3 regions of the Pseudomonas sp. GW823-FHT02C05 genome follow, and region 3 is predicted to be linked to each of the others. Evidence: riboswitches for the same ligand, from Rfam matches in the RefSeq annotation. Region 3 holds a riboswitch; each other region holds the start of a gene.
The links. A riboswitch is a leader RNA that binds a small molecule or an ion and turns the genes downstream of it on or off. The one in region 3 is predicted to bind cobalamin.
Positions count from the first base shown of each region.

Region 1: it holds a riboswitch for cobalamin, as region 3 does, so the genes downstream of both, AC1RGE_RS01215 (TonB-dependent receptor plug domain-containing protein) here and AC1RGE_RS04945 (TonB-dependent receptor) in region 3, are expected to answer to the same signal.
Region 2: it holds a riboswitch for cobalamin, as region 3 does, so the genes downstream of both, cobO (cob(I)yrinic acid a,c-diamide adenosyltransferase) here and AC1RGE_RS04945 (TonB-dependent receptor) in region 3, are expected to answer to the same signal.

Region 1 covers NZ_JBXAJU010000001.1:247,812-252,491, forward strand. The annotation lists gene AC1RGE_RS01210 ((2Fe-2S) ferredoxin domain-containing protein) at 1-157, opposite strand, end outside; gene AC1RGE_RS01215 (TonB-dependent receptor plug domain-containing protein) at 169-2,094, opposite strand; cobalamin riboswitch at 2,247-2,450, opposite strand; gene AC1RGE_RS01220 (arginine N-succinyltransferase) at 2,667-3,740, opposite strand; gene AC1RGE_RS01225 (arginine N-succinyltransferase) at 3,790-4,680, opposite strand, start outside.
Region 2 covers NZ_JBXAJU010000003.1:755,478-760,157, reverse strand. The annotation lists gene cbiB (adenosylcobinamide-phosphate synthase CbiB) at 1-15, opposite strand, end outside; gene bluB (5,6-dimethylbenzimidazole synthase) at 12-662, opposite strand; gene AC1RGE_RS19905 (cobyrinic acid a,c-diamide synthase CobB) at 655-1,995, opposite strand; gene cobO (cob(I)yrinic acid a,c-diamide adenosyltransferase) at 2,006-2,617, opposite strand; cobalamin riboswitch at 2,699-2,931, opposite strand; gene AC1RGE_RS19895 (hypothetical protein) at 3,103-3,684, shown strand; gene AC1RGE_RS19890 (PQQ-dependent sugar dehydrogenase) at 3,755-4,680, shown strand, end outside.
Region 3 covers NZ_JBXAJU010000001.1:1,054,796-1,059,475, forward strand. The annotation lists gene AC1RGE_RS04945 (TonB-dependent receptor) at 1-1,520, opposite strand, end outside; cobalamin riboswitch at 1,631-1,835, opposite strand; gene AC1RGE_RS04950 (NAD-dependent epimerase/dehydratase family protein) at 2,198-3,130, shown strand; gene AC1RGE_RS04955 (bifunctional glycoside hydrolase/polysaccharide deacetylase family protein) at 3,209-4,680, shown strand, end outside.

The sequences.
Region 1 (4,680 bases), 810 kb from region 3:
CCGCCCAGAGGCTGTCGAAGCCGTCCAGGGTGTCGATCACCCGGGTGTCGGCGCCGTCGCCGCGCAGGGCCTGGAGCTCCTTGCGAAAGGCTTCGCCGAGGGCGCCGCCGTGCAGGCCAGGGCCGACGAACAGCACCCGTTGATAGTTCTCATGCATGTCGGTCGGCCTCAGAAGCGGTAGGTGTAGCGCACTTCGGTGGTGAAGGGTCGCCCCAGGTTGTCCACCGAGGGCGAGGTGCTGGTCATGCTGGTGCTGTAGTCGCGGTCGAACAGGTTCTCCACCAGCAGGCTCAGGCGGTGCTGCTGGGCCGTATCCAGGTAGCGATAGGCATCGGCGTCGACCACCGAATAGTGGCCGTAGTCGACGTTCTTCGGGCTGTCGATCTGGCCGATGTAGCGGACCGCACCACCCACGCCCCACATCCGGTCCGGGGCTTCGAAGCCCAGCCGCGAACGGGCGAAGAAACCGGGGATGTTGCTCAGGGTCACGCCGTTGCGCGACTCCAACAGGTTGCGGGTCATGTCCGCCTGCAGGGTCCATTGCGGGCTGAACTGCCAGCGCCCGTCGAGTTCGATGCCGCGCACCTTGATCCGGCCCTGGCCGTTGCTCCAGACATCGTTGGCGTCGAGGGTGATCAGGTCGTCGATCTTGCGGTGGAAGGCGCTGACGCTGGCGTTGAATTCGCCGGCCAGCAGGCTGCCCTTGTAGTCCAGGCCGAGCTCGGCATTGAGGCTCTTTTCCGGCTTGAGGTCGGGGTTGCCTTTTTCGTAGTCCTCGTTGGCGTACAGCTGCTCGGCGTTGGGCAGCTTGAAGGCGCTGCCGTACTGGCCGCGCAGTTGCCAGTGGGGCGTCAGGTCGTAGAGCGAGGTGAGCATGCCCACGGTGGCGCTCTCGCCGCCGCTGATTTTCTCGTGGCGCACGCCCAGGCTCGGGTGCCAGTCGGGCAGGGCGTCGAACACCGGGCGCAGCTGGGTGTACAGGGCATTGGCCTGGGCCTGCTTGTTGTCGATCTTGAGCACGTCGTCCTGGCCCTTGAACCACTGGTTGTCGGTGCCCAATACCAGCACGTGGCCGCCGTCCAGCTCGGCCTTGCCCTCGGCCTGCAGGCCCCAGTCGGTGAAGCCCCAGTAGTCGTTGTGGTTGCGCACCTTGAGGCTGGCGTCGTCGAGGCTGTCGATCCTGGTGTAGCGGGTGTCCCAGTCGTTGACATGGCCCTTGACGAAGTAGCTGAAGCCTTCGCCCAGGCGCTGCTCGAAGGTCGCGGTGGCGATCTGCTGGATGCGGTCGTTGGTGGTTTTCCGGTTGTTCACCGGGCGGGCGAAATCCAGGTTGGCGTCGCTGTACTGGTAGAACAGTTCCAGCCGCGAAGCGTCGCCAAGGCCCTGGATCGCCTTGGCGCCGAAGGTGGTCACTTCATAGCTGCGTTTCTTGTCCCGGGTGTTGGCGTTGTAGGCGCTGTTGCGAAATGGCTGGTAGCCATCGGAGACGTTGTGGCTGACATAGGCCAACAGCCCCAGCTCGCCCAGGCCGTTGCTGAGGATCTGCTCGGCGCGGGCATCGCCGCTCGTGCCCATGAAACTGTCCAGGCCCAGGTTGACCTCGCCGGAGACGTCGCGGGTCTGCGGGCTGCGGGTGACGATGTTGATCACCCCGGACACCGCCTGTGTACCGAACAGCAGGCTCTGGCCACCCTTGAGCACCTCGATGCGCTCGATGGCGTTGGCCGGCAGGGTATCCAGGTACAGGCCGCCGTACAGGCGGTTGTTCAGGCGCACGCCGTCCAGCAGGATCAGGGTGTCGTCGTTGCGCCCGCCCAGCAGGGAGTAGGTGCCGTAGTCGAAGGGGCCATTCTTGGGCGCCACATACAGCCCCGGCACGTACATCTGCAGGACCCGGGTGATGTCGCTGCTAGGGCCGGCGCGTTCGATCTGCTGGCGGTCGATGATCTCCACCTTGCTGCCGTACCGGGCCATTTCGGCCACCGTGGTGGACTCCACCGAGGGGGCGGAAACAAATTGTCGGTCCAGCGTCAGGGGGCTGTCGTCCGCCAGCAGCAGGGGGCTGAACAGGCAGCCGAGCAGGGCGCCGCTCATGGTGCGGCGAGGTGCACGCCAGTCGCGTGCAAGGAAAGTGTCAGGTGTTGTCATTGTTGGTCTTCTCGAAAGTGTCTTCGGGAAGCACGCAGGAGAGGGTATCGGCCACGGGCACGCGACCATACCGGCCCATGCCCGCCCACCGCAGGATTGCCAAACAGACGTCACAGGCCGGTCTCCGGGCTTGCGAGTCTGGCGGCATTCGCCTTCCCATACCTTGGGTACAGTGGCCTGTTGAATGCAGCACTCGCTTACCGTTGCGGGGGCAGCACCGGACTTGCCCGAAAAGGGGCGCACCGGTTTCCCGTTTCACCTCCTGCGCGGCGGCAGGAGGCACCTGAAACTGGGCGGCATATGAACATCCGCCCCGGCGTTCGTCAACGTTGCGCCTGCCGCCAGGTGTTACCGGATTCATCGCCCTGACGCCTCTGTAGCCGCTGCCGAGCCCACGAGGCTGCGCAAAGGCCCGCAGGGCCTTGCTTGGCAGTCTCATGTCGAGCACCTCAGCGGTCTTGAGATTTCGCGCCCCTGCGGGCCGTGCTTCCGAGCGCGGCCCGAGCCTGCGGCAGCGGCTACAGGAGCAGGGCGCTTTGCGGGGCCAGGTGCCGCTGTGCGTGCAGGGCCGTGCGTGACTCGCAGGCCAGCAGCGGCACCGCCCGTACCGAGTCGCCCGGCTGCAGTTGCAGGCGCTTGGCGGTCAGCCGGTCCACCAGCAGGCAACCCGAAACCAGGCGCCCGGGGGCGGCGGTGATGCGGCAGCTTTCCAGGCGCCGGTTGTGGATCAGCCACACCGGCGCCTGTGCGTCCGGAGTGCCCACCAGCAGGGGCAGGGTCTGGCTTTCGCGCACGCTGCGGATCTTCGCCACCTCGGCCTCGATCAGCGGCCCGCCATCGAAGATGTCGATGCAGCCCTGATGGCTGAAGCCTTCGTCGCGCAGGATGCTCACCGCCTGTTCGGTGCTGGCGTGGGCCTGGCCGATGGCGGCCTGTGCCTGGGGGCTGAGCAGGCAGGTGTACAGCGGCTGGCGCGGCATCAGTTCGGCGATGAAGGATTTGCTGCCGTGGCTGGACAGGCGATTGGCCTGCTGGAAACCCATCTTGAAGAAGTGCCGCCCCAGGCTGTCCCAGAACGGCGAGCGGCCCTGGCTGTCGAGCTGGCCGCGCAGTTCGGCCACCAGCTTGTCGCCGAACAGCCGGGGGAATTCGGCGACAAACAGCAGGCGCGCGGTGGACAGCAGGCGGCCGGTGTAGCCCTGGCGGTGATCGCGGCGCAGGAACAGCGAGCACAGCAGCGACTGCCCGGTCATCTCGTTGCACAGGAACAGGGTCGGGATGTGCTTTTCGATGCCCAGCACCGGGGCGCTGCCGTGGGTGGTGCCGACCCGGTAGTTGTAGCAGGGCTCGCGCAGGCCGATGGCGCCGCTCAGGCCGCAGACCCCGATCACCTGCTGCTCGTCATCTTCCATGACGAACAGGTAGTCGGCATCGGCCCGCTCCACCTGGTTGGCGAAGGCTCGCTGCGCCCAGCGCACCCGATGGGCCAGGCGCTCGGGGTCGGTGGACAGGTTGTTCAGTTCGCGACAGCTGCCTTCGAGCAGGCTCAAGACCGCCGGCAGATCGGTGACGCGGATCGGACGGACGATCATTGGCGGGCTCCTGGCAATGACGCCGGGCAGGGGGGCAACAGGGGCCGGTTCATAAGGCAACGCTCCGTACCGGCTCGCCCGGCGCCAGTTGCAGGGCCTGGAACATGGCCGGGTCGAGGCCGATTTCAGCGCCCGGGGCGGTGTCCAGCGCCGCGACTATGGCGCGAAAGCCCTGCAGCCGCTCGTTGCTCAGCAACCACTGCTGGCCCTGGCCGCTCTGGGGGCTGGGGTAACTGGTGGCAACCCGGCTCTGGGCGATCGAGCGCAGTTGGTGGCTGCGCCCCTGAAGGGTCGGCCCGGCATCGAACAGGTCGACGTACTGGGTCGGCGCGAAGCCTTCGTCGATCAGGATCTGGCAGGCCTCCCGGGCATCCGGGTGAACCTGGCCGATGCAGTCCTGGGCCGCCTGCGCCAGCATCGGGATGTACAGCGGGTACTGGGGCATCAGTTCGGCGAGAAAGCCGCGGCCCTGCAGGGCGCACAGGCGCTCGGCCTCGACATAGGGCAGGTCGAAGAAGTGCTGGCCCACGGCTTGCCAGAACGGCGACTCGCCGTTGGCGTCGCTGTAGCCGACGATCTCGCTGATGCAGCTGTCGGCGAAGCGCTGGGGGTGGGCGGCGATGAACAGCAACCGCCCGCGGGAGGTGAGCTGGGCCAGTGGCGTGCCGCCCAGCGGCGGGTCGACATGGAAGCTGCGCAGCAGGGTCTGTTCGCTGAGGTCGTGGCACAGCGACAGGGTGGGCACCCCGTGTTGGATGTTCAGCTCCCGGGAACTGCTGATGAACGGGCGGTTGCGCAGGCTGTAGAACGGGCTGGCAAAACCGGCAGTGGCGAGGATGTCCGAGCAGCCGCGCAACTGGCCGCTGTCGAGGTCCTCGAGCACCAGGAAATAGTTCTCCGGGCCCTGGCTGGCCTCGCTCTTGGCGAAGGAGGCCTGGGA
Region 2 (4,680 bases), on a different contig from region 3:
CAAGGCCACACTCATTGACTCACTCCCCAGTAATTCTCATACAACAACTCACTCAGCGGCCGCGGTTGCGCCCAGCCTTCCAGTGCCAGCATCGGCGCCGGGTAGAATTCGGTGACCGGGCCCAGGCACAGCACGGCCACGGGCTTGGCACCTGCCGGCAGCCCCAGCAGATCGGCCAGGGCCTGAGGATCGAACAAAGACACCCACCCCATTCCCAGGCCTTCGCTGCGGGCCGCCAGCCACAGGTTCTGGATGGCGCAGGACAGGGACGCCAGGTCCATCTCCGGCAGGGTCCGACGGCCGAAGATGTGTCGTTCGCGGTCATCCATCAAGGCGGCCACCAGCACCTCGGCACAATCGCTGATGCCTTCGACCTTGAGCTTCATGAACTCGTCGGAACGCTCACCCAGGGCTTGGGCGGTGCGCACCCGCTCCGCCTCCACCAACTGCTGGATGTGCTTGCGCAACAGGCGGTCGCTGATGCGAATAAAACGCCAGGGCTGCATCAACCCGACACTGGGCGCCTGATGCGCTGCTTCCAGCAAGCGCCGCAGCACTGCCGGCTCGACACTGCCACCCGCGAAATGACGCATGTCGCGGCGCTCAGCGATGGCCCGATAGACCCCCTCGCGCTGCGCCTCAGAGAACCCCTGCTCACTCACCCGCCACGCCCTCGGCTAAAACCGGCTCAACAGGCGCGCCCGGCGCAAACAACGCCGCCACCGCCGCCGGATTGGACGGGAAATAGAAGTGCACGTAAGAGGCCGTCATCCGCCCCTGGCGATACACCGCTTCCGCGCCGCGCCCGCCGTTGGGGCTGAGCCCACGAGCGATGGGCAGCAGCTCGGTGCTGGTCAGGGAATGGTGATAGGTGTGGCCGCGCAGACTGCCTTCGGGCAAATCCACCGCTTGCAAGGCCAGTGCCGCCAGGCGCTTCTGCATTACCGCATCTCCGGGCAGCAGGCCCAGGAGCTCGGCACGCTGGCCTTCGACATCGGTCAGGGAGTCCAGCAGGTAGAGCATGCCGCCGCACTCGGCGAGCAGCGGCTTGCCGGCCGCGTGATGGGCACGAATGGCCTGCAGCATGCTGCTGTTGCGGGCCAGGGCCTGATGGTGCAATTCGGGATAGCCGCCGGGCAGGTACAGGCTGTCCGCGTCGGGCAGCTGGGTATCGTGGATCGGCGAGAAGAAGCTCAACTGCGCCCCCATGGCTCGCAACAGATCGAGGCTGGCGCCATAGGTGAAGGCAAACGCCTCGTCCCGCGCCACGGCAATCCGCACGCCCTTGAGCAGCGGCGCGCAAGCCACCGGCGTGGGTGCGGCAAAACTCACCGCTGGCGGCAGTTCCACCTGGCAACTGCTGGCCAGGGCCTCGGCGGCGGCATCCAGGCGCAGGTCCAGATCATTCAGCTCGCTGGCCTGCACCAGCCCCAGATGGCGGCTGGGCAGCTCGATATCGGTTTCCCGGGACAAGGCGCCATACCAGCGCAAGCCTTCCGTCAGGCTGCCTTCCAGCAACTGCGCATGGCGCAGGGTACCAACCCGGTTGGCCAGCACCCCGGCAAACGGCAGGTCCGGCTGGTAGCGCGCCAGGCCCAGAGCCAGGGCGCCGAAGGTCTGGGCCATGGCGGTGCCATCGATCACCCCCAGCACCGGCACGCCGAAATGCCGTGCCAGATCGGCGCTGGAAGGGGTGCCATCGAACAGGCCCATGACCCCCTCGATCAGAATCAGGTCGGCCTCTCCCGCCGCCTCCCAGAGCAGACGGCGGCTTTCCTGCTCGCCCACCATCCACATGTCCAACTGGTACACCGCGGCACCACTGGCGCGCTCAAGAATCATCGGGTCGAGGAAATCCGGGCCGCACTTGAAGACCCGAACCTTGCGCCCCCGGTTGCGGTGCAAGCGGGCAAGGGCCGCGGTCACCGTGGTCTTGCCCTGGCCGGAAGCCGGTGCGGCGATCAACACTGCCGGGCAATGACGAACATCAGTCATGAATTCACGCTCACAGCTCGACACCTTTCTGCGCCTTGATCCCGGCCTGGAAGGCGTGCTTGACCATGCCCATCTCGGTCACGGTATCGGCCAGCTCGATCATCTCCGGCTTGGCGCCGCGACCGGTCACTACCACATGCTGCATGGGCGGACGTGCCTGCAGGTCACTGAGCACCTGATCCAGGTCCAGGTAGCCGTGCTTGAGGGCAATGTTCAGCTCGTCGAGCACCACCAGGCCAATATCCGGGTTGCTCAGCAACTCCCTGGAAACCGCCCAGGCGGCTTCAGCAGCAGCAATATCGCGCTGGCGATCCTGGGTTTCCCAGGTAAAGCCTTCGCCCATCACGTGAAAGCGCACCTGCTCGGGGAAACGCCGGAAGAATAGTTCTTCGCCGGTGCTGTTACGCCCCTTGATGAACTGCACCACGCCACACTGAATACCGTGGCCCATGGACCGCGCCAGCATGCCGAAGGCCGAGCTGCTCTTGCCCTTGCCGTTGCCGGTCAATACCAGCAGCAGGCCGCATTCGTTGGGCGAGTTGGCAATGCGTTCATCGATCACGGCTTTTTTGCGCAACATGCGCGCCAGATGGCGCTCGTCACGATCGGGGGATTCACTCATGGGGCAGCTCTCCGTTGGGGCTGGGGAACGGGGGGCAGGGAAAAGGAACAGACGGCGCTAGCCTGGCATCGCCCACCGTGATGCCGTTGGATGGATCAGGCCGGTCTCCGGGCTCATGAGCGGCATGGCTGCCGGACTGCGCGCCTTCCCGTGTCATTGACACAGTGGCGTCAGGCGCAGTCTTGACTCATCTACCGTTGCGGGGGCAGCGCCGGAATCGTCGTCGGCTCCATCACTGGAACAGACCCTGACCGGCTTCCCTGTTTCACTCTGTCGGCCACGGGCCACAGAGCACCTGAAACAAGTCGCGAAGGTTAGAGGGTTGGGGGTGGAGCGTCAATTAAAGCCGGCCGTCGCCCCCGGCACAAAACTGCACTGCATCAATAAACTGACGCCAATCTTGTGCCACACTCAGAGCAATGATATCAAATAGCCACTTTTCAGCGCCCCCGGCGCCAACCACACAACAATAAGGGGTAAGTTCGATGCAAGGCATGATCATCAGCAATCCGAAGCTGGAATTCCTGCGCCCGATGCTGGAACGCTGGTTCGATTGCATCGATCGCTACAACGTGGTTCGCGGCGATAACGAAACGCCTTACTGGTTCGACGAGCAGGCCAATCTCGGGCTGCTCAGCGCGTCGGCCTGGATGGCCGAGATGGTCAGCCTGGAACACAGCCCCAGCAGGAAACAGCAGGAAGAAGGTGCGCGCAACGCCCGCACCGACCTGTACCTGGCCACCAAGGAAGAGCGCGCCTACATACACGCCACCCAGCGCTGGCCAAGGGTCAACAGCCTGAACCTGACCCAGGCACTGCTGGACGTTGCCCAGGATGCAAGAAAGATCAGCTACGCCAGCGACCTGAGACTGGGGTGCCTGTTCGTTGCCCCACAAAAATCCCAGCACAGCGCTACACCGGAAGAGCTCCAGGACATGCTCGACGAACTGCAGAAAGAGCACTGCTGCGCCGTGGCCTGGTACTTCCCCTACGCCTATCGCAAGCTGCACAACGAGGCCGGCCACTACCACCCGGGCGTCGCCGTGCTCTTCAAGGAGGCCCGCTGATCGGGCGGAACCATCGACTGGCTATGCTTCTCTATGACTACGACGTCCGTGCACTCATAGGGAAATTCGCATGCTCAAGCTTCAGCACAGCCTACTGATCGCCATCGCCGCCAGCCTCGCCGCCTGCGGCGAAACTTCCAGCCTGCAGGTGTCCGACGGCACCGGCCCCAACCCCAAGCTGCCGGAACCCAACCCGACGCTGATCCCCACGGTCAACATCGCCCCCGCCATCGGCTGGCCGCAAGGTGCAAAACCCCAGGCCGCGGCCGGCACCCAGGTCAAGGCTTTCGCCGAGAACCTCGACCATCCACGCTGGCTCTACGTCCTGCCCAATGGCGATGTGCTGGTGGCGGAAACCAACGCCCCGCCCAAACCGGATGACAGCCAGGGCATTCGCGGCTGGATCGCCGGCAAGGTCATGGGCCGTGCCGGGGCGGCCGTGCCCAGCGCCAACCGCATCACCCTGCTAAGGGACCAGGATCACGATGGCGTGGCGGAGACCCGGACAATGTTTCTGGAGAACCTCAATTCGCCCTTTGGCATGACCCTGGTGGGCAATGACCTGTATGTGGCCGATACCGACAAGTTACTGCGCTTTCCCTACCAGAGCGGCGAGACCCAGATCAGCGCAGCCGCCACCAAGGTGGTCGACCTGCCCGGCGGCACCCTCAACCATCACTGGACCAAGAACGTCATCGCCAGCAAGGACGGCAGCAAGCTCTACGTCACCGTGGGCTCCAACAGCAACGTCGGCGAAAACGGCCTGGACAAGGAGCAAGGCCGAGCGGCGATCTGGGAGGTGGACCGTGAAAGCGGCCAGCACCGCCTGTTCGCCACCGGCCTGCGCAACCCCAATGGCCTGGCCTGGGAGCCGGCCAGCGGCGCACTCTGGACCGCAGTCAATGAGCGGGACGAAATCGGCAGCGACCTGGTGCCGGACTACATCACCTCGGTCAAGGATGGCGCGTTCTATGGCTGGCCCTTCAGCTACTACGG
Region 3 (4,680 bases):
CTGATCAGGTTACTGACCCCGTCTTCACTGGTGGAGTACTGGCCGTACAGCGACAGTTGATCGGTGACCGCGAACACCAGGCCGGCGCGCCAGTTGCCGCCGGTGAGGCTGCGATCGGTGCGGGTGCCGGCGCGCAGATCACTGCGATCGATATGGTTCTGGTCGCGGCGGATGCCGGTCACCAGCGACCAGCGCTCCGACAGTTGCAGGCGGTTTTCCGCAAACAGGGCGAAAGTGCGGGTGCTGCTGTCGGTCTGGGGCGAGAAGGGCGAGCGGCTCTGGAAGTAGCCCGGTGCCGGGTTCCACGGGTCGATATAGTCGCTACCGATATCCTTGTAGGGCGAGTTGTTGGCCACGCCGAAGCGAATCCTGTTGTACTCCAGGCCGACCACGGTCCTGCTGTCCAGGCCGAACAGCGAGTGGTTGAAGGTGAAGCTCTGGCGATCGCCGATCTGCTCCTGATCGTGCTTGATCTCCAGGTAGTCGCCGCGCAACAACTGCTCCCGGGAGCTGACCCAGTTGTAGGCTTCGGCGTTGCGCCAGTGGCGGCGGCTCTTGATGTAGTAGAGCTGGTTGCTGGCGCTGAGGTTGTCGCTCAGGGTCCAGTCGGTGTTGAGCCGGGTCCATTCGTCGTTGTAGCGCTGCACGGCGTTGCGCAGGTTGTAGTTCTTGTCCCGCAGGCTGTCGCGGTATTGGCCGGCAATCAGCGGCGTGCCGAAATAGCTGGCGGGTTCGCTTTCACCGCGCTCATGGGCCAGGGTGAAACCGAGGTCGTCGGTGGCTTGCCAGCGTAGCGCCGCGCTGAGTGCCAGGCTGCGTGACTGGCCCTGGTCGACCCAGCCATTGCTCTGCTGCTGGTTCAGGGTCAGGCGGTAGCTCAGGGTGTCGGTCAGCGAGCCGCCGCTGTCCAGGCCCAGTTGCTGGCGATCATGGGAGCCATAGCCCAGGCGCAGGCGGTTGTGGATCTCACCGTCGAAGGGCTTCTTGGCAATCACGTTGATCACCGCGCCGGTGGCGCCTTCCCCGTACAGCACCGAGGCCGGGCCGCGGATCACGTCGATGCGCTCGACCATCCACGGGTCCACCGGGAAGGTCTGGCTGCCGGCGCCGGTGTACAGGCGCGCGCCGTCGAACAGGGTCATCACCGAGGAGTGCCCGGTAAAGCCGCGGGCCGACAGTGCGGTATTGCCGTTGCCCGGGGTGGCGATGCTGGTGATGCCGGGGGAGCGGGTGACGGCATCCTGCACCGTGAGGTTGTTGCGGTTGCTGATGGCGTCGTTGCCCAGGCTGCTGGTGCTGGCCGGAGTCTCCAGGGCCGTGAGGTTCAGCCGCGAGCCGGCGGGCAGGGGCGTGTCCAGAGAGGTTTGCGGGGCGCTGGAGACTCCGCTCACTTGGGTCTCGGGCAAGACCAGGGAGGTTTTCTGTTCAGCCAGTGCCAGGGCCGGGTAGGTCATGCAAGGCAGGAGGGTGAAACACAGCGAGGGGCTCGCCAGGTGTTGCAGCAAGGAGGTGCGGGACATGCGATTCCTACTACTTGTAAGGAATGAATGAATCCCGGAGGGAACAACGCATAGGGAATCGCGGGCAGCCGCGCCCACGAAAACCGGACTGCGCCCGCCCACCGCGGGGTTGTCAAACGAAGTTGCAGGCCGGTCTCCGGGCTTGCGAGGGTCATGAGGCATTCACCTTCCCATGCCTTGGCACAGTGGTCTGTCGAATGCTTCGCTCGCTTACCGTTGCGGGGGCAGCGCCGGACTGATCATCGAAATGACGCACCGGCTTCCCGTTTAACCCCATGCACGGCGGCATGGGACACCTGAAACTGGCGCGCATATGAGCACTGCCGAGCCCTTGCGTCAATGGCATGTGGCCAGCTACGGCGGCGGTTTCAGCGCTTTATGCCAGGCAAGTCAATATATTGACCTATTTTTCCTGGCGCTTAAATAATCAACAAATATCGACGCATTATTGACGATTTTGCTTTTCTGACCCAGTATGTCGGCGCTGAGCGATTGATTATCTTGAGTTTTTTTTGACGCCAAAGCGCTGAACTCTGCTCCGAAAATAGGCGAAACAGCCTATGGCGCAGAGCAGCCACTAAAAACATGACGGCCAGGATGGCAAGTAGCCAGGGCTGATCCGTTGGCTGTGCTGGCTTCAGACGGCGTAGCCGCGATATTTCTCTTTGGAATGATCTATGTCTGCCGAACGGATACTGGTTACTGGGGGCGCTGGTTTTATCGGTTCTCACCTCGTGGATGCACTGCTGGCCAAGGGTTATGCGGTGCGGGTTCTGGACGACCTTTCCACGGGCAAGGTCGGCAATCTGCCCATGGGCGATGCTGGCCTGGAACTGCTGGTGGGGGATGCCGCCGATGCGGCACTCCTGGCGGATGCCGTTCAGGGCTGCGATGCCGTGGTGCATCTGGCTGCTGTGGCGTCGGTCCAGGCTTCGGTCGAAGACCCGGTGGCCACCCACCAGAGCAATTTCATCGCCACCCTGCGCCTGTGCGAGGCGATGACCGCGGCCGGTATCCGCCGCGTGGTGTTCGCCTCCAGTGCGGCGGTCTATGGCAATAACGGCGAGGGCACGCCGATTGCCGAAGACACCCCCAAATCTCCCCTCACGCCCTACGCGGCGGACAAGCTCGCCAGCGAGTACTACCTGGACTTCTACCGCCGCCAGCATGGGCTGGAACCGGTGATCCTGCGCTTTTTCAATATCTTCGGCCCGCGCCAGGACCCTTCATCGCCGTACTCCGGGGTGATCAGCATTTTCAGCGAGCGGGCCAAGGCCGGGCGGCCCATCACCCTGTTCGGCGATGGCGGGCAGACCCGCGACTTCGTCTATGTCGCGGACCTGGTGAAGATCCTGGTGCAGGGCCTGGAATGCCCTGCGCCGGCAGCCGATGCCACCAATGTCGGGCTCGGCGGGGTGACCACCCTCAACGATCTGATTGGCGCCCTGCAGCAGATCAGCGGCAAGCCGCTGCAGGTGAGCCACGGCGCGACCCGCTCCGGGGATATCCGCCATTCCAAGGCCGACAACCGCCGCTTGCGCGAGCGCTTCGACCTGGGCACGCCCAGCAGCCTGGCCGAGGGCCTGGAACGGCTTTACCGCAGCCTTTAGTTCGTTGCCTTAGGGGCGCGCCATGGCGGCTGCCCTAGAGCCTGATGTTGTGCAGATTGATCTACTGAAGAGTGAGTTATGGATATCGAGTTTCGCAGGGGGCATGTCTGCAAAGTGGTTCGACGCCTGTTTACCGCATTGGCCTTGTGTGCCACCAACACCCTGGTGCAGGCCGCGCCCGCGGCGCCCGCCAGTGTCGGGTTCTGGTACGCCGAGCAGCCACCCTTGCAGGAGCTGGCGCAGTTCGAATGGGCAGTGGTCGAGCCCGGCCATATGGCCAGCGCCGATGTCGCCACCTTGCGCAAGCTCGGCAGCCAGCCGTTCGCCTACCTGTCGGTAGGGGAGTTCGACGGCAACCGCGCTGCCCTGGCCAAGCAGGCCCTGGCCCAGGGCGCGAGCCCCGTGCGCAACAAGGCCTGGGACAGCCAGGTGATGGACATCGCCACCCCGGCCTGGCGCGAACACCTGTTCAAGCGTGCCAAGGCGCTGCAGGACCAGGGCTACGCCGGCCTGTTCCTGGACACCCTGGACAGTTTCCAGTTGCTCCCCGAGGCCGATCGCGAACCGCAACGCAAGGCCCTGGCCTCGTTCCTGCGGGAACTGCACAGCCGGCTGCCCAACCTCAAGCTGTTCTTCAACCGGGGCTTCGAGGTACTGGGCGAGCTCGATGGCGTCGCCTCGGCCGTGGCGGTGGAATCCATCCACGCCGGCTGGGATGCCTCGGCCAAGCGTTACCGCCCGGTTTCCGAAGCCGACCGCACCTGGCTTGAAGGCGAACTCAAGCCGCTGCGCGCACGCAACATCCCGCTGGTGGCCATCGATTACCTGCCGGCCAACCGTCGGGAAGAGGCGCGCAAGCTGGTCCGGCAATTGAGCCAGGAAGGCTTTATCCCGGTGGTCACCACCCCGGACCTCAACGCCCTGAGCATGAGCACGGTGGAAGTCCAGCCGCGGCGCATCGCCATGCTCTATGACCCGCGCGAAGGGGAACTCTACGATCACGCCGGGCACCGCATGCTCGGTGGCCTGCTGGAATACCTGGGTTACCGGGTGGACTACTTCCCGGTGGACGACAGCCTGCCTGCCTACAGCTTCGCCGGCCTTTACGCCGGGGTGGTGCTGTGGATGACCAGCGGCCCGCCCGAGGACAGCCGTGCCTTCTATAGCTGGGTCGGCCAGCGCCTGGATGAGCAGGTGCCCCTGGCGATCATGGCCGGCCTGCCGATCGAGGACCGGGCGCTGCTCAAGCGCCTGGGGCTGAACCTGGCGGCGCCGGGGGCTCGCGATGCCCTGCATGTGCTGAGCCAGGACAAGAGCCTGATCGGCGCCTTCGAGGCTCCGGTGGTGGCGCGCAGCCGCGAACTGACCCGCGTGAGCCTGCTGCCCGACGGGCCGAAACCAGCCCTGGTGCTGGGCGATGACAAGGGCGGCAAGTACGTCCCGGTGGCCACCGCCGCCTGGGGCGGCATGGCCCTGGCCCCCTATGTGGTGGAGGCCAATGTGGAGCGCAGCCGCTGGATCCTCGACCCGTTCGCCTTTATCCAGAAGGC